2 regions of the Peribacillus sp. B-H-3 genome follow, and region 2 is predicted to be linked to the other one. Evidence: predicted binding sites of a transcription regulator. Region 2 holds the regulator's gene; the other holds the start of a gene.
The links. The regulator CtsR, encoded in region 2, represses protease genes until heat stress. The targets are predictions, from matches to a motif close to ATGGTCAATAAAGGTCAAACA.

Region 1: clpB (ATP-dependent chaperone ClpB) is a predicted target of CtsR. The motif match lies at 6,890-6,910, and genes of this name have one in related genera.

Annotation. Positions count from the first base shown of each region.
Region 1 covers NZ_CP183879.1:1,538,364-1,548,305, forward strand. The annotation lists gene argB (acetylglutamate kinase) at 1-129, shown strand, start outside; gene ACN6MY_RS07585 (acetylornithine transaminase) at 126-1,277, shown strand; gene ACN6MY_RS07590 (carbamoyl phosphate synthase small subunit) at 1,349-2,431, shown strand; gene ACN6MY_RS07595 (carbamoyl phosphate synthase large subunit) at 2,424-5,540, shown strand; gene argF (ornithine carbamoyltransferase) at 5,546-6,499, shown strand; gene ACN6MY_RS07605 (YjzC family protein) at 6,603-6,782, shown strand; gene clpB (ATP-dependent chaperone ClpB) at 6,945-9,548, shown strand; gene ACN6MY_RS07615 (YjzD family protein) at 9,786-9,942, opposite strand, start outside.
Region 2 covers NZ_CP183879.1:533,355-543,296, reverse strand. The annotation lists gene radA (DNA repair protein RadA) at 1-1,389, opposite strand, end outside; gene clpC (ATP-dependent protease ATP-binding subunit ClpC) at 1,629-4,067, opposite strand; gene ACN6MY_RS02505 (protein arginine kinase) at 4,064-5,164, opposite strand; gene ACN6MY_RS02500 (UvrB/UvrC motif-containing protein) at 5,161-5,715, opposite strand; gene ACN6MY_RS02495 (CtsR family transcriptional regulator) at 5,735-6,196, opposite strand; rRNA gene rrf (5S ribosomal RNA) at 6,891-7,007, opposite strand; rRNA gene ACN6MY_RS02485 (23S ribosomal RNA) at 7,197-9,942, opposite strand, start outside.

The sequences.
Region 1 (9,942 bases), 1.0 Mb from region 2:
AACACGGCACTGTCGGTTTTGGATAATGGTATTGAAAATGTAATGATTGCCAGCGGGAAAAATGCTTTTTACAGAAATGGAGCCTTTACCGGCACCAAATTTATTAACGAAAAGAGGGTGCTGAATTGAATTCTTTATTTCCTACTTACCAGCGCTGGGATATAGAGCCCAAAACGGCTAAGGGTTCCTGGCTGACTGCAGCTGACGGCAAAAAATATCTGGACTTTACTTCGGGCATTGGTGTAACCGGATTGGGACACTGCAGCGACTATGTCATGGATGCTGTTAAGGAACAGCTCAATCATTTTTGGCATACCTCTAATATGTTCCGCAATTCAAAGCAAGAATCAGCCGCAGCACTCTTGGCGGAAGCATCTGGTTTAGATCGTGTCTTTTTTGCAAATAGCGGAGCAGAGGCCAATGAAGCTGCAATTAAATTGGCACGCAAAGCGACTGGGAAAAGCAAGATCATCACATGCCATGGTTCCTTTCACGGCCGGACGTTTGCCGGAATGGCTGCAACAGGGCAGGAAAAGGTGCGGACTGGATACGGTCCAATGTTAAAGGAATTTCAATATATATCTTTTAACAATAGTGAAGAAGTAAAAAAAACGGTGGATAAAAATACGGCTGCTGTAATGCTCGAGATTGTCCAGGGAGAAGGAGGAGTCCATCCTGCCTGCCAGGAATTCCTGACTGCCATTACAGAGGCATGCAGGGAATCCGGAGCCCTGATTATTATTGATGAAATTCAAACAGGCATCGGCAGAACAGGCAAGCCCTTCGCATTCCAGCACTTTGATATTTCCCCGGATATCATTACTTCTGCAAAAGGGCTCGGAAATGGTCTTCCCATAGGTGCAATGATAGGGAAAGAAAATCTTGCAGATTACTTTGGACCAGGCAGCCATGGATCGACGTTCGGGGGGAATCCTGTCAGCATTTCAGCAGCAGAGGCCGTATTGAAAAAAATCATGGAACCGGATTTTCAAGCGGAAACAGAAAAAAAAGCCGGACTCTTTTTGAAACAGCTTCAGCACACATTAAGTGATGCAAAAGACGTGTCAGAGATCCGCGGGCTGGGGCTGATGATTGGCATTGAACTAAAAGAAGGCAGTGAAAACATTTTGCTGGAGCTTCAAAAAGAAGGGCTGCTTGTATTGACTGCAGGCTCTAATGTTTTGAGATTGCTTCCGCCGTTAACAGCACAGCAAGAGGAATTTGATTATGCTGCAAAAGTAATAGGAGAGGCACTGAGAGTCAAGCAGAATACCTGAATTTTCATAACTAAAAATGAATAAATATTCTTTTGTTTTAATAAATATAAACTTCAACAGAGGTGAGCGCTTTGAAAAGTTTTCTGCATTTATCCAATGGAGCATCATATGAAGGAACATTGCTGACAGATCACCATGGTAAGGAGGCCGCTGGAGAAATTGTCTTTTTTACGGGCATGACCGGGTATCAGGAGGTTCTGACAGATCCATCCTACAGTAATCAAATTGTTGTTTTCACATATCCCCTGATTGGAAATTATGGAATCAACCGTCATGATTTTGAAAGCAAAAAACCCCATTTAGCCGGGGTGGCTGTTTATGAAGGAAACATGGCCCATTCACACTACCAGTCTGAATATTCGCTGGCTGAATACCTGAACAAGTGGAATATCCCCTTAATAAGCAGGATTGACACAAGGGCCGTCGTTAAACAAATCCGCCGCAGCGGCTCCATGGACGCTGCCATTTCGGAGCATGAAGAGAAAGGAAGCTTTAAGGGGATTGACTCAACCTTATCTCCGGTGGCAGATGTATCTGTCAAAACTTCGGAATGCTATGGAAATGGAAAAAAACATATTGTGCTAATGGATTTTGGATATAAAAAATCAATTCTGCAGACGCTCGTCAATAATGGCTGCAGGGTCACTGTGGTTCCATATAATACGGCCGCGGGAACGATTCATCAACTTAAGCCGGACGGAATTCTTTTATCCAATGGACCTGGTGATCCTAAACAGCTGAAATATCTGCTTGGGAATATAAAAAACATTGCCTCAAGCTATCCTACTATGGGCATTTGCCTTGGCCACCAGCTGGCAGCTCTTGCTTTTGGGGGAAATACAAAAAAAATGCTCTTCGGTCACAGAGGGGCAAATCAGCCGGTTATGGACTTGATAACGAAGAAAGTATATATGAGTTCTCAGAACCACAGTTTCATGGTCGATGAATCCAGCCTTGATCAAACACCGCTCAGGGTGCGTTACCGAAATGTTAATGATGGGACAGTAGAAGGGCTCATGCACAAAACACTGCCGATTATGACCGCTCAATATCATCCTGAAGCACATCCGGGACCGGCAGAGAATATTCAGCTATTTCATGATTTTTTGGCCTTGATAGATGAATGCGGCGGGAGAGAAAAAGTATATGCCTAAAGATAAGAATATCCATACAATACTAGTTATCGGCTCAGGGCCGATTATCATCGGCCAGGCGGCAGAATTTGATTATGCAGGGACACAGGGCTGCCTGGCGCTGAAGGAAGAAGGCTATAAAGTAATTCTTATCAATAATAACCCTGCCACGATTATGACGGATGAGCTTCATGCAGATGCTGTTTACTTTGAGCCAATGACCTGTGAAAACGTCGAAAAAATAATCATGAAGGAAAAACCTGATGGACTTCTTGCGACGCTCGGTGGCCAAACAGGATTGAATCTTGCTTTTCAGCTTCATGAACAGGGGGTTTTGGATAAATACGGAGTTAAACTGCTTGGGACTCCCATTGAATCAATAAAAAAAGGGGAAGACCGGGAGTTATTCAGGAGCCTTATGCTGGAAATTGATGAGCCGGTACCAGAAAGCACGATTGTCACCACTATGGAAGAAGCCCATGCATTTGCAGAAAGCACAGGTTTTCCTATCATCATTCGTCCTGCTTATACACTTGGGGGAACGGGGGGCGGAATTGCAGATAATTTCGGGGACTTAGCTTCCATCGTCCGAAGCGGATTGCAGGAAAGCCCAATCACCCAATGCCTGATTGAGAAAAGCATAGCTGGCTTTAAAGAAATCGAATATGAAGTAATGCGGGACAGCAATGGAACCTGCATTACAATCTGCAACATGGAAAATATCGATCCGGTAGGGATCCATACAGGCGATTCAGTTGTTGTCGCGCCCTCACAGACTTTGACAGACGAAGAATTTCATATGCTCCGCTCTGCGTCCATTAAAATCATTTCCGCGTTAGGAATAGTGGGGGGCTGCAATATTCAATTTGCTTTGGACCCTTTTAGCAAAAAGTACTATTTAATTGAAGTGAATCCTAGGGTCAGCCGTTCTTCTGCGCTTGCATCCAAGGCCACCGGTTACCCTATTGCCAGAATTGCCGCCAAATTGGCTGTTGGCTTCCAGTTGTCTGAACTGGCCAATCCGGTAACACAGAGCACCTATTCAAGCTTTGAGCCTGCCCTGGATTATGTGGCCGTAAAGTTTCCCCGCTGGCCATTTGATAAATTCAGTACAGCATACAGAAAGCTTGGGACCCAAATGAAAGCAACCGGAGAAGTAATGGCGCTGCACAGAAGTTTTGAAGGAGCCATACAAAAAGCCATAGACTCCTTAGAACTGAAAACAATAGGGCTGAAGCTCCTGGGCCTTGAAGACAAGGATATGGCTGAATTAAAGAGCATGCTTAAAGAATCCACAGACGAAAGAATCTTTATTATTTTTGAACTTTTAAGAAGAGGTCTTCCCTCTGAAGATATTTGTAAGGTAACAGCAATCGACCCATTCTTTTTAAAGTCATTTGCTTCTTTGATTGAAGATGAAAAGAATATTAGTTCCCTCACTCTTCATTCAATAAAAAAAGAGGAAATGATGATGTATAAAGAAAAAGGGTTTTCAGACCGGTACCTGGCCTTCACCTGGGACGAGAAAGAATCTGATGTGAGGAAGTGGCGTAAAAAACAGGGCATTACGGCCGTTTACAAAACTGTTGATACCTGTGCAGCGGAATTCGAATCTCCTTCCAATTACTACTATTCAGCCTATTTTGGCGAAAATGAACAGGTGATCACTGACAAAAAGAAAGTGCTCATCATTGGCAGCGGCCCAATACGCATAGGCCAGGGGATTGAGTTTGATTATTGTTCGGTACATGGAGTGCTTGCCCTCCAAAAAGAAAATGCCGAAGCGATCATGATCAATAATAATCCAGAAACAGTCAGTACGGACTTTGCCATAGCTGACCGGTTATATTTTGAACCTCTCACGCTTGAATATGTATTGAATGTGATCGAGGCAGAAAATATAACAGATGTAATCGTTCAATTCGGAGGGCAAACCGCCATTAATCTTGCGCAGGATCTGGAGAAGCATCATGTGAATCTCCTGGGAACCTCATATGACATTGTGGATCAGCTGGAGGACAGGAGGAGATTTTATCAGCTTCTTAAGAATCTGGAAATTCCGCATGTGCCTGGTAAAGAGGCCGCAAACAAAGGCGAAATAGCAGCCTGTATTGAGCAAATCGGCTATCCCGTTCTTTTAAGGCCATCATATGTAATCGGAGGCCAGGGAATGGAAATCATTTCTGGTGAAAAGGATTTGAAGAGAATCATGGAGCAGCAGGAAGAGCTGATGTATCCAATTTTGGTTGATTCGTACATACCCGGCAAGGAAGCGGAAATTGACCTCCTTGCAGACGGTAAGGATATCTTCATTCCCCTCATTGCTGAGCATATTGAAAAAGCAGGTGTCCATTCAGGAGACAGCATGGTCCTTCTTCCGGAAGAAACACTTTCAGATTCTGTAAAAGAAAAAATGGTGCTCTACTCAAAAAGGATTGTTTCAGAGCTAAAATATACAGGATTAATGAACATACAATTTGTGATAAAAGGAAATGACGTTTATGTTCTGGAAGTTAACCCCAGAGCCAGCAGAACCGTGCCTATTATCAGCAAAATATCCGGTATTCCTCTTGTAGAAGCTGCTGCAAAAATTATTTACCGCAAGCAATCACTATATGAAGCTGCAGGGTCAGCTGGACTTCAGGAAAAATTGCCTTATACAGCAGTAAAGTATCCTGTGTTTTCTTCCTTTGCACTATCAGGGCTTGATACTAAAATAGGTCCTGTTATGAAATCCACCGGTGAAGGCATCGCAATCGGGCGAACAAAAAATGAAGCTCTGAATAAGGTGTATCCGCACCGCAAATCAGGGAGTAAAGGCATTTTTAAAACACAATCCGTCAATTTGCCGGCAGACCTTCAGGATGCCGCAGCAGATCTTGGGTTTGAAATTTCAAGCGGTGATTTTAGGAGCTGGGCAGAACGCGAAACAGGTGCTGCTGTCCTTTCATATGGAAGCAGTGCAGACGACAAGGAAATCAGGTTATGGGCAATTAAGCATCGCCTTCTTGTTTTTACGGAAGAAGAAACCTTCGCAGCGTATGTACAGTCGTTCGCGGAAAATGAGGCGGAAATAGCTTCGCTACAGGAATGGAAGGAAAGATACAAAAAGGACGTGATTTCCATATGACCGCAATGGCCAAATTGAATAAAAAAAATATTATAAAAACAAAGGATTTTCTTTCACTTGCTGATATGACAGGCATTGATATCCTAAAACTGCTGGAGCTGGCAGGAGAAATTAAACTAAAACAGTCAAGCGGTGAAGAATATCATCCTTTAAAAGGAAAAATATTGGGAATGATTTTTGAAAAATCTTCAACAAGAACAAGAGTATCATTTGAAGCAGGGATGCTTCAGCTGGGGGGGCATGCTCTATTTTTAAGCAGCGATGACATTCAGCTGGGCAGAGGCGAGACCATTGAAGATACAGGAAAGGTTTTGTCTCAATTTGTGGATGCCCTGATGCTTAGGACACATGAACATTCAAAGGCTGAAGCTCTTGCAAATGCTGCGGATGTGCCGGTTATAAACGGACTGACCGACATGTACCACCCTTGCCAGGCATTGGCTGACCTTTTGACGATACAGGAAATTAAAGGGAGTTTCAAGGGACTTAACATAGCTTATATTGGAGACGGAAACAATGTCGCGCATTCATTAATGCTGGCCAGCGCCAAAACGGGCATGAATTTTTCAATAGCATGTCCGGCGGGATATGAGCCGGATTCAGAGGTTATAAAGCTTGCGAAAAATGAAGCACTTCATAATGGGGGCACAATAACAATCACCCATTCACCAAAAGAGGCCATCTTAGAAGCGGATGCAGTGTATGCTGACGTTTGGACATCAATGGGCCAGGAACAAGAAAACAGCATCCGTCTCAAGGAATTCAAGGATTTTAAAATTGATCAAAACTTAGTGAAACATGCAAAGCCTGATTATATATTCATGCATTGCCTGCCCGCCCATAGGGAAGAAGAAGTAGCTGCTGAGGTGATTGACGGCCCGAATTCGGTGGTTTTCCGCCAGGCGGGGAACAGGCTTCATGCCCAAAAAGCTTTGCTTGTAGATTTAATGCTTCATTAACCTTCTTATTATTTTGCAAGTATTATTACTAAAAAATGGCGAGTGATGAAACTCCTTTTTGCGGAAAGAATATGGTTACAGCCATTGAAAAGGAGAGATGGAAATGGGACAAAGTCATCAATTTACGCCAGGTCAAAAGGCCCCGAACAATGGGATGTATGTAGAAATAGGAGAAACAGGAAGCACGGTGAACAACCCTAAAAAGGTAAGGCTGAATGCTGGAGACCGTTTTCCAGAAACAACCAATGGAAACAGGCATTGGACATATAAAAGAAAACCATAATAAAAAAGCAAATTCTTTTTCTTCATGAGGGAAAAGGATTTGCTTTTTTTCTGTGAAAGAAGATGATGAATCTTTACTTTATAAGAAATTTTCGTATAATAAAATCAAAGGTCAAAAAAGGTCAAAACGCTTCTTCTGAATGTTTGTATGAGGAGGAATATTATGGATATAAACAGCATGACTGAAAAAATGCAGCAGGCTTTATTGATTGCACAGGAAATTTCGGCCAGACATAAGCACCCCGAAATAGGCGAGCTTCATGTGCTGTCCGCTTTGACTAAGATAGAAGATCATTTGCTTCATTCACTAATTGCAGAAATTCAAGAAGGAGATAAGAAACTTGAGGGTGAGTTAAAAAAAAGATTAGACAGGCTGCCTTCCGTTGAACTGGCAGACAGCAAAGAAGCCAGGAACTATATGTCATCAACACTGCAAAATACCTTTAGGGCAGCAGGTGAAATGATGGTGCAAATGCATGACGACTACCTTTCGGTCGAGCATTTTCTTCTTTCATCATTCAAAGTGGGAAAATCAGAAATTAAGGACATACTTTCTAAACTTGGCGTTGATTTTCAAATGGCAGAAAATACAATGAAAAAAATCAGGGGGAATCAAAACGTGACCAGCCAGAACCCGGAAGGTACATATGAAGTGTTGAAAAAATACGGCCGTGACCTGGTAGCTGAAGCGAAAACAGGCAAAACCGATCCTGTAATCGGCAGGGATTCAGAAATTCGCAGCGTAATCAGGATCCTTTCCAGAAAAACAAAGAATAATCCGGTCTTGATTGGAGAACCAGGTGTCGGAAAAACGGCGATAGCAGAAGGGCTGGCTCAGCGGATCGTACGAAAAGATGTTCCTGACGGACTGAAGGATAAATCGATCTTTTCCCTGGATATGAGTGCACTGATAGCAGGTGCAAAATTCCGGGGAGAATTCGAAGAGCGCTTAAAAGCTGTACTGCAGGAAATTAAAAAAAGCGATGGCAGAATCCTGTTATTCATTGATGAGCTGCACACAATTGTGGGTGCAGGACGGACCGAAGGCTCGCTTGATGCAGGCAATATGCTTAAGCCTATGCTTGCAAGAGGCGAGCTTCATTGCATAGGTGCTACGACTCTCGATGAATACCGCAAATATATTGAAAAAGACCCTGCATTGGAAAGAAGATTTCAGCAGGTGCTGGTAATTGAGCCTGGTGTGGAAGATACCATAACAATGCTTCGGGGATTAAAAGAGCGTTTTGAAATTCATCATGGAGTAAGAATTGGGGACAGGGCCATTGTTGCAGCAGCTGTTTTATCCAATCGGTATATAACAGAAAGGTTTTTGCCTGACAAGGCTATAGATTTGATTGATGAGGCATGTGCATTAATCCGGACTGAAATTGATTCGATGCCCTTAGAACTGGATGAGATAACAAGGAAAGTTATGCAGCTCGAGATAGAGGAAGCCGCACTGAAAAATGAGAAAGACCCCCGCAGCGAAGAAAGGCTGGACGAGCTGAGGAAAGAGCTTACAGAACAGCGCAAACTTGCAGAATCCTTAAGGTCAGATTGGCTGAGTGAGAAAACATCGCTTCAGCAAGTTCAGGAACGAAGGGGGAAACTGGAAAAACTTCGGCGTGATCTTGAAATAGCGGAAAGTGAATATGACTTAAACAGGGCTGCAGAATTGCGGCACGGGCAAATACCAGAGATGGAAAAGGAACTGCAAAGCATGGAGGAATACCTTGAAAGAGGGAAGCAGGAATCACGTTTGCTTCGGCAGGAGGTAACAGAAGAAGAAATCGCTTCTATTGTGGCCAGCTGGACAGGAATCCCTGTCGACAGGCTAGTGGAAAGTGAAAGGGAAAAGCTTCTCAAACTGCCGGGCATTCTTCAAAAAAGAGTGGTTGGCCAGGATGAAGCGATAGAAGCTGTAGCGGATGCGGTGCTAAGGGCGAGAGCGGGGATAAAAGATCCTAATCGTCCGATAGGCTCTTTTATCTTTCTTGGGCCTACTGGAGTTGGTAAAACAGAGCTGGTCAAGGCTCTTGCCGGAACACTGTTTGACTCAGAAGAGCATATGATCAGGATTGATATGTCTGAGTATATGGAGAAACACTCTGTTTCCCGGCTGATTGGAGCCCCTCCAGGGTATGTGGGATACGAGGAGGGCGGACAGCTGACCGAGGCAATCAGAAGAAATCCTTATTCAGTTGTTTTGCTGGATGAAATTGAAAAAGCACATGGAGAAGTGTTCAACTTATTGCTGCAAATGCTTGATGACGGCAGGATAACTGACTCACAGGGGAGAATAGTAAATTGCAGGAATACAGTAATCATCATGACCTCTAATATTGGCTCCCATTATATGCTCCAGACTGCAGCAGAAAGTGAAAAAATAGATGACAGAACGAGAGAGCGTGTTTTTTCAGATCTAAGGAAACATTTCCGACCTGAATTTTTGAACCGTATTGATGATATTGTCCTGTTTAAGCCTCTTTCAAAAAAGGAAATCATTAAAATTGTTGAAAATATGGCCGTGCAGCTGCAGAAGCGCCTCGAGGAACAAAATATATCGTTAATTCTTACATCGAAAGCCAAGGAGTTTATTGCTGACCAGGGATTTGACCCCGTTTATGGGGCTAGGCCGCTAAAAAGGTTTATTCAAAAGCATGTGGAAACCATGGCCGCCCGGGAAATCATAGCCGGAAATATAAAATCGGATTCCTCCTTAACGGTGGATTTCAATGAAGAAAATGGATTGTTTATTGTTTCCTAAAGGCTATTTTCGTAAATTTCGCTCCTAAACTGGCTGATGTAGACCGGCTCGCAGAACACATTAAAAAAACAACAATCTTTAAGAAAAGAGCCTTACTAAAAAAGATTAACAAGCTTTGGTGAAACGGGGCACTGGCGCGGTAAGTAAATACAATTCGCGGAAACCTGCAAACAAAATGAATATAGCTAAAAGAAAGAAGGACATCCGGAATGGATGTCCTTTAGCTTACATAACGGATTAATGATGAGTTTTTTCAACCGGATCATTAGGTATAATAGCAGGAACAATCAAAACAAGTACGGTTACCACTACTCCTAAAATCATAGCTGTTGAAAAATCATATGAAGACCCAATCATTGAAGAAACAACATATGTAAGCATATGCATTAATAAC
Region 2 (9,942 bases):
CCCTCCTAAAGCATATTTAAGAGCCTCCGCCACAGTTGATACCCCTACGATTTCTATTCCTTTTGGAACACTCCATCCGCCTATGTTATTCGACGGGATGATAATGCGTTCAAAGCCAAGCTTAGCAGCTTCCTGCACCCGCTGTTCAATGCGTGAAACCCTTCTGACTTCCCCTGTAAGCCCCACTTCGCCAATCAGGCAGTCAGATGGCTTTGTCGGTTTATCACGGAAACTGGAGGCAATGCTGACCGATACAGCGAGGTCAATGGCCGGTTCATCCAGCTTTACTCCGCCAGCGACCTTTAAGTAAGCATCCTGGTTCTGCAGAAGCAGTCCAACCCTTTTCTCCAAAACAGCCATTAATAGAGAAACCCGGTTATGGTCAATGCCTGTTGCCATTCTCCTTGGATTCCCGAAGCTGGTAGGTGAAATTAGCGCCTGAATTTCTACGAGTACAGGACGGGTTCCTTCCATGGAAGCAACAACCGTGGAGCCGGATGTGCCTTGTGAGCGCTCCTCCAAAAATATTTCCGACGGATTTCCGACTTCTTCAAGCCCGTTTTCCTTCATTTCAAAAATACCCATTTCATTTGTAGAACCGAATCTGTTTTTAACCGCCCTGATGATCCGGTAGGTATGATGCCGCTCTCCTTCAAAATACAGGACAGTATCCACCATATGCTCTAATAGCCGGGGACCGGCAATTGCTCCTTCTTTCGTCACATGGCCGACAATAAAAATGGCAACACCTGTTGTCTTGGCAATCCGCATCAGCGTGGAAGTGCACTCTCGGACCTGAGAAACGCTGCCAGGGGCAGATGTTACTTCAGATTGAAAGACTGTCTGAATCGAATCTATTATGACAAGGTCAGGCTGAACATCGCTAATGGCCTGCTGAATGTAATCCATATCTGTTTCCGAATAAACAAATAAATTTTCTGAAGCGGCCCCGAGACGATCCGCTCTAAGCTTGGTCTGCTTAACGGATTCTTCTCCCGATATATAAAGAACCTTTTTTTGTTTTCTCGCCAATTGTGAAGATACCTGCAGCAACAGAGTGGACTTTCCGATTCCAGGGTCCCCTCCTATCAGCACCAGTGAACCTTGGACAATTCCTCCGCCAAGCGCCCTGTTCAGCTCTCCCAAGTCAGTGGCAATCCGGGGCTCCTGTGATGTTTCAATGGTAGTTATAGGTGCAGCCTTTTGGCGGCCAGCTCCCAATCCGGCAGGGTCGGAATGCGAAAAAGCGCCTCTTCTGGCGGGTTTGACGATTTCAACTTCCTCCACCATCTGATTCCATTCACCGCACCCCGGGCATTTGCCCATCCATTTTGCAGATTCATAACCGCAGGATTGGCACATAAATTTTGTCTTCTTTTTTGCAGCCATAATTAACTCCTTTTCATTTGCAATCTTTTAAGAATTGCAGCCACCACTACTAACATATTAAATGTCCTGGCGGTTTAATCCTTCTAATTTTATTAAGATTTGTTAATGACTGATAATTTCCGCTCCGGGCTCTAATTTTCCGCTTCAATCATCATTTCCCATTATGAAGCACTCGCCATAAAACAGCCAAAAAATAGAGGTACACTGCAAATATGCGTGTACCTCCTTGCTGTTCAAAGTTAATCAGCGTTAACAGTTGCTCCCTGCTTAATCGTAAATTCTCCATTTTGAACATCCAGGACTACTTTATGCCCTTTTTGGACGTTGCCTTTGAGCAATTCTTCAGAAAGGTAATCTTCTACATGCTTTTGGATCGCCCTGCGGATTGGCCTTGCCCCGTATTCAGGGTCAAATCCTTCATCTGCCACTTTTTCTTTTGCTGCATCAGTAAGTTCCAGTAAGATATCCTGCTCTTTCAGGCGTGTAATTAATTGATCTGCCATAAGAGTGACAATTTCCTTCAAATGCTTTTTCTCCAAGGAGTGGAAAACAATCGTTTCATCGATACGGTTCAGGAACTCTGGACGGAAGGCACGCTTTAGCTCTTCCATTACTTTCCCTTTCATATCTTTATAATCCTGTCCTTCATCCTGGATATTAAAGCCTACATATTTATTGCTTTTTAGTGCAGATGCACCGACATTTGAAGTCATAATCAGGATGGTATTCCTGAAATCTACTGTGCGTCCTTTGGAATCCGTCAATCTTCCGTCTTCAAGAACTTGAAGAAGAATATTAAACACGTCAGGATGCGCTTTTTCAATCTCATCCAGCAGCACTACTGAATATGGTTTTCTGCGGACCTTTTCTGTTAATTGCCCGCCTTCTTCATATCCTACATATCCTGGAGGCGATCCGACAAGACGTGATGTCGAATGTTTTTCCATATACTCAGACATATCAATTCGGATCATGGATTCTTCATCACCGAAGATGGACTCTGCAAGAGCTCTTGCAAGCTCTGTTTTACCTACACCAGTCGGCCCAAGGAAAATGAATGAACCAATCGGGCGTTTCGGATCCTTCAGCCCTGCTCTTGCACGGCGGACGGCTTTCGATACTGCTTTAACCGCTTCTTCCTGTCCTATAACCCTGGAGTGAAGGATCTCCTCCATATTAAGAAGTTTGTCAGACTCAGTCTGGGCAAGGCGCGTTACCGGAACTCCAGTCCAGCTTGATACTACATGGGCAATATCGTCCACGGTTACTTCGCTGTTTTCCTGCCCCTGCTTTTCCTTCCAGGTCTTTTTAGTTTCTTCAAGCTGCTCTCTTAACCGCTGCTCTGTATCCCTTAAGGAAGCAGCCTTTTCAAATTCCTGGCTCTGGACCGATGCATCCTTTTCTTTGCGTACTTCATCTAACTTATGCTCAAGTTCCTTTAAGTTCGGCGGTGTTGTGTAAGAACGAAGCCTTACCTTTGAACCCGCTTCATCTATTAAATCAATCGCCTTATCCGGAAGGAATCTGTCTGAAATGTAGCGATCTGACAATTTAACTGCTGCATCAATGGCTTCATCTGTAATTGAAACACGGTGATGCGCTTCATAGCGGTCACGAAGGCCTCGCAAAATCTGAATGGATTCGCTGATAGTCGGCTCATCGACCTGAATCGGCTGGAACCGCCGCTCAAGTGCAGCATCCTTTTCGATATATTTGCGGTATTCATCTAAAGTGGTTGCACCGATACACTGCAATTCACCGCGTGCCAATGAAGGCTTTAGAATATTTGAAGCATCGATTGCGCCTTCTGCTCCGCCTGCTCCAATCAGTGTATGAAGCTCATCAATAAACAGTATAATGTTTCCTGCCTGGCGTATTTCATCCATGACCTTTTTCAAACGGTCTTCAAATTCACCGCGGTATTTGGTACCCGCTACAACAGTTCCCATATCAAGGGTCATAACACGCTTATCACGAAGGATTTCCGGCACTTCATTATTAATGATTTGCTGGGCAAGACCTTCAGCAATCGCTGTCTTTCCGACACCCGGCTCCCCGATAAGAACTGGGTTATTTTTTGTCCGTCGGCTCAACACCTCAATAACACGCTGAATTTCCTTGCTGCGGCCAATAACTGGATCAAGGCTGCCTTCACGGGCGATAGCTGTTAAATCGCGGGCAAGGCTATCAAGAGTCGGAGTGCTCGCATTTGCAGAAGCATTCCCCTGGTGGCCGCCTGATTCATTGCTTCCCAATAGCTGCAGCACCTGCTGGCGAGCCTTGTTAAGGCTTACTCCTAAGTTATTGAGCACACGTGCCGCTACACCTTCACCCTCACGGATAAGCCCTAAAAGCACATGCTCGGTTCCAACATAGGAATGGCCTAACTTTCTCGCTTCATCCATGGATAGTTCAATTACCTTTTTTGCACGGGGAGTGTAATGGATAGTTTGTGCAGTTTCCTGTCCGCGGCCAATAAGATTTTCCACTTCTTTCTGGATTTTTTCAGCACCAAGTCCAAGAGCATGCAAAGCCTTAGCTGCTATGCCTTCCCCTTCTCTGACCAAACCCAGTAATATATGTTCTGTTCCAATATTGTTATGTCCTAAACGAATTGCTTCTTCTTGTGCCAAGGCTAAGACCTTTTGGGCTCTCTCAGTAAAACGACCAAACATCATAGGGTAATTCCTCCTTCAGAATTTTCGTTTTTCTCTTCATTTAATCGTTCTCTTATCAATGAAGCACGCCGTATATCTCTTTCCCGGGCTCTCAGTGGACCCCCGGCATATTTTTGCAGGAAACCCGGCTGAGTCAAAATGATCAGCTCGCTTAAAATATTCTTGGAAACGTTGGTGATATAGCCCAAATCAATCCCCATTCTAACATCAGATATGCATTTGGCCGCTTCCTTGGTCTCAATAATTCTTGCATTTGATAAAATACCATAAGATCGGTATATTCTATCTTCTAATTGTATGTTAGAGGTCTTAACTAATGCTTCTCTTGCTGACCTTTCCTGGGCGATTATCTGTTTTACCACCATAGAAAGATCCTCAATGATGTCTTTTTCAGATTTACCCAGGGTAATTTGATTGGATATCTGAAAAATATTCCCCAGGGCTTCACTGCCTTCGCCATATATCCCCCTTACCACCAGCCCCAGCTGATTCATAGCAGGGATAATTTGGTTAAGCTGCTGTGTCAGCACCAGGCCCGGCAAATGCATCATAACTGAAGCCCTTAAGCCCGTTCCCACATTTGTAGGGCAGCTGGTCAAATAACCTCTTTCCTCATCATATGCATAATCCAAATTTTCTTCGACCCAGTCGTCAATTGTATTTGCAAGCTTCAATGCCTCGGTAAGCTGAAGCCCTGAAAATAAACACTGTATGCGCAGGTGGTCTTCTTCATTCAGCATAATGCTGACTTCTTCATTTTCAGATAGAAGGCATGCTCCATAAGGCGATTCCTCAGCCAAATGGGGGCTAATCAGGTGTTTCTCCACCAGTACGTTTTTTTCCAGCGGCTGCAGTTCTCCCATGTCAATAAACTCAAGCTTGCCGACACCAGGATGTACGGAGTCTGACTCTTCAAGCCTGTTTTTAATTAAACCCAGAATTTGCTGAGCTTCTTCTTGCTTAAAGAAAGTAGGGAAAGTGAAGTCCTTAAAATTCCTTGCCAAGCGGACACGCGAGCTTAAAACAATATCATTTTCAGGACCTTCTTCTGTTAACCAAGAGCTCATTGCATTTTGAACAAATCGTTCAAGGCTCATGAATGGTCGACCCCCTCTTGCTCTTCATGCCTTTTTTCCAGTGAGCGTATTTTATCCCTGACTTCAGCTGCTTCTTCAAATTCCTCTTGATCAATATGCTGCTTCAGCACATCCTTCAAATCCGTAATTTGTTTTCTCAGATGAATCGTTCCGCCAATCCTCTTTGGTATTTTTCCGATATGTGCGGTATTGCCGCTATGCACCCGCTTAAAGATAGGATTGAGCTGTTCATTGAAGGACTGATAGCATTCCGCACAGCCGAACTTGCCTACATGTACAAATTGCTGAAAGGAAAGATTACATCGGCTGCACCGCAATTCTTCGCGCTTTGGAAACGAACTAGCTTTCGTCTGCTGAAATCCAGGTTCAATATTATTAAGCAAACCTGCAAGCAAATGATTGAATGAGAAGCCTTGTGCTCCATTGGGCATAAACATATCGCCTTTTTCCTGTGCACATACTTCACAAAGATGGACTTCAGTCTTTTCGCCATTTATAATTTTCGTAAAATGAAGAGTTGCAGGTCTTTGATTGCATTCCTGGCAATTCATTCTCATCACCTCTGCCGGACTATTTATATTTTAATGTGGTAAGCATGGCTTTCAATATACGGGATCTCAATTCATCACGCTCTGGCAGATCCATGTAAATGACAGAACGATCAATAACGCTCATCATAATCTTCGCTTCTCTTTTATTAATAATCTCTTCATTTATCAGCCGGAAAATAACCCCTTCTGCCGTTGACTGTGAAACCCTTAAGCCCAAAAGAGACATCAATTGATCGATTAGCTCCGCGTGATCGTATGATTTTACTTTCATGATCCTTATATAGCCCCCGCCGCCGCGCTTGCTTTCAACCACATAACCTCTTTCAATCGTAAATCGGGTGTTGATTACGTAATTTATTTGAGAAGGAACGCATTGAAACTTATCTGCCACTTCACTTCTCTTTATTTCTAAAATATCCTTCTGACTTATCTCTAAAATCTGCTTCAAATAGTTTTCGATAACATCAGATATATTCTTCACTACGCCTCCCCCATTCTGACTTTGACTATATTTGACTTTTATTATACATTGAAAATCACAATTTGCAACACATACGCTTTATGTAAATGCATTAACCATTTTCTCCAAAATGCAGGGGGCGGCATACTCTAAAAATTAATTTTTTTATATATATTTATACCTCATATTGAATCATGTAAAACGCTGCCTTCGGACAAAATCCAAATTTTTATATGCATGCTTTCCCAAAACCTCAAATTAGCGCCTATAAGATACTATGAGTCAGAAGCCCTTTATGTGAGTCATAATCAGATATTCCTCTATATAAGCGTTATTGCTTTTATTTGTGATTTACAATTCATAGCCTTTTAATCTGGGCAAATTGCATTAAGCCCTAATTAATCCTGGTAAATGGTACTGTATTACCTTCTGCTCTGTCACAGGACGCTGCGGTTTTAGCAGAAGTTCCTTCCAGCCCCGGTACCGAGTTTAACTGCCTGCGTTCGAACACCTGAACAGCGGTAACCGGACTGGGGTACTTTATCATCAGCTTCTGCCGCTCCCCGTGTACATCGTAACGGTTCAAACATCGTTCAATTTTTTTGGCTCTGCATTCAGGTATTGGCTTACCTGGACTCGTTTCCTCTTTTGAGCTCTTATGAAATATCATTTCTGCGCACAAAAGAGGCCAGCATCTCTGCTGGCCTCTCGTTTTGCTTGGCGGCGTCCTACTCTCACAGGGGGAGAACCCCCAACTACCATCGGCGCTGAAGAGCTTAACTGCCGTGTTCGGAATGGGAACGGGTGTGACCTCTTCGCTATCGCCACCAAACTATGAGGAACGTTGTTCCTTCAAAACTAGATAATAGAAGAAGATTTTTGCCTTTTAAAACAATACATGCTGTCTGGCTGCGAAAGCCAAACCGTACGGCTGCTTCGCTTCTTCTGTCTGAGACGTCCGTCTCTTCCGCCAGAAGCTCCATCATCCTACCGGTTTATGCGGGCTTTCTCCGCTTTTCAATTGGTTAAGTCCTCGATCGATTAGTATCTGTCAGCTGCACGTGTCACCACGCTTCCACCTCAGACCTATCAACCTGATCATCTTTCAGGGATCTTACTAGCTTGCGCTATGGGAAATCTCATCTTGAGGGGGGCTTCATGCTTAGATGCTTTCAGCACTTATCCCGTCCGCACGTAGCTACCCAGCTATGCCTTTGGCAAGACAACTGGTACACCAGCGGTGCGTCCATCCCGGTCCTCTCGTACTAAGGACAGCTCCTCTCAAATTTCCTGCGCCCACGACGGATAGGGACCGAACTGTCTCACGACGTTCTGAACCCAGCTCGCGTACCGCTTTAATGGGCGAACAGCCCAACCCTTGGGACCGACTACAGCCCCAGGATGCGATGAGCCGACATCGAGGTGCCAAACCTCCCCGTCGATGTGGACTCTTGGGGGAGATAAGCCTGTTATCCCCGGGGTAGCTTTTATCCGTTGAGCGATGGCCCTTCCATGCGGAACCACCGGATCACTAAGCCCGACTTTCGTCCCTGCTCGACTTGTAGGTCTCGCAGTCAAGCTCCCTTGTGCCTTTACACTCTGCGAATGATTTCCAACCATTCTGAGGGAACCTTTGGGCGCCTCCGTTACTCTTTAGGAGGCGACCGCCCCAGTCAAACTGCCCACCTGACACTGTCTCCCGCCCCGATCAGGGGCGCGGGTTAGAATTTCAATACAGCCAGGGTAGTATCCCACCGACGCCTCCACCGAAGCTGGCGCTCCGGCTTCTCAGGCTCCTACCTATCCTGTACAAGCTGTACCAAAATTCAATATCAGGCTGCAGTAAAGCTCCACGGGGTCTTTCCGTCCTGTCGCGGGTAACCTGCATCTTCACAGGTACTATAATTTCACCGAGTCTCTCGTTGAGACAGTGCCCAGATCGTTACACCTTTCGTGCGGGTCGGAACTTACCCGACAAGGAATTTCGCTACCTTAGGACCGTTATAGTTACGGCCGCCGTTTACTGGGGCTTCGGTTCAAAGCTTCGCTTGCGCTAACCTCTCCCCTTAACCTTCCAGCACCGGGCAGGTGTCAGCCCCTATACTTCGCCTTGCGGCTTCGCAGAGACCTGTGTTTTTGCTAAACAGTCGCCTGGGCCTATTCACTGCGGCTTTTCCGGGCTATTCACCCTAAAAAGCACCCCTTCTCCCGAAGTTACGGGGTCATTTTGCCGAGTTCCTTAACGAGAGTTCTCTCGAACACCTTAGGATTCTCTCCTCGCCTACCTGTGTCGGTTTGCGGTACAGGCACCTTTCATCTCACTAGAGGCTTTTCTTGGCAGTGTGGAATCAGGAACTTCGGTACTATATTTCCCTCGCCATCACAGCTCCGCCTTCATGGAAACGGGATTTGCCTCGTTTCCGGCCTAACTGCTTGGACGCGCATATCCAACAGCGCGCTTACCCTATCCTCCTGCGTCCCCCCATCGTTCAAACGATGAATAGGTGGTACAGGAATATCAACCTGTTGTCCATCGCCTACGCCTTTCGGCCTCAGCTTAGGTCCTGACTAACCCTGAGCGGACGAGCCTTCCTCAGGAAACCTTAGGCATTCGGTGGAAGGGATTCTCACCCTTCTTTCGCTACTCATACCGGCATTCTCACTTCTAAGCGCTCCACCAGTCCTTACGGTCTAGCTTCAACGCCCTTAGAACGCTCTCCTACCACTGACACCAGAGGTGTCAATCCACAGCTTCGGTGATACGTTTAGCCCCGGTACATTTTCGGCGCGGAGTCACTCGACCAGTGAGCTATTACGCACTCTTTAAATGGTGGCTGCTTCTAAGCCAACATCCTGGTTGTCTAAGCAACTCCACATCCTTTTCCACTTAACGTATACTTTGGGACCTTAGCTGGTGGTCTGGGCTGTTTCCCTTTTGACTACGGATCTATCACTCGCAGTCTGACTCCCATAAATAAGTCTTTGGCATTCGGAGTTTGACTGAATTCGGTAACCCGATGAGGGCCCCTAGTCCAATCAGTGCTCTACCTCCAAGACTCTCATTATGAGGCTAGCCCTAAAGCTATTTCGGAGAGAACCAGCTATCTCCAGGTTCGATTGGAATTTCTCCGCTACCCACACCTCATCCCCGCACTTTTCAACGTGCGTGGGTTCGGGCCTCCATTCAGTGTTACCTGAACTTCACCCTGGACATGGGTAGATCACCTGGTTTCGGGTCTACGACCTCATACTCATTCGCCCTATTCAGACTCGCTTTCGCTGCGGCTCCGTCTTCTCAACTTAACCTTGCATGAAATCGTAACTCGCCGGTTCATTCTACAAAAGGCACGCCATTACCCATTAACGGGCTCTGACTACTTGTAGGCACACGGTTTCAGGATCTATTTCACTCCCCTTCCGGGGTGCTTTTCACCTTTCCCTCACGGTACTGGTTCACTATCGGTCACTAGGGAGTATTTAGCCTTGGGAGATGGTCCTCCCTGCTTCCGACGGGATTTCTCGTGTCCCGCCGTACTCAGGATCCACTCAGGAGGGAACGAAGTTTCAACTACAGGGTTATTACCTTCTCTGACGGGCTTTTCCAAGCCTCTTCATTTACCCCGTTCCTTTGTAACTCCATGTTGAGTGTCCTACAACCCCAAGAGGCAAGCCTCTTGGTTTGGGCTAATTCCGTTTCGCTCGCCGCTACTCAGGAAATCGCATTTGCTTTCTCTTCCTCCGGGTACTTAGATGTTTCAGTTCCCCGG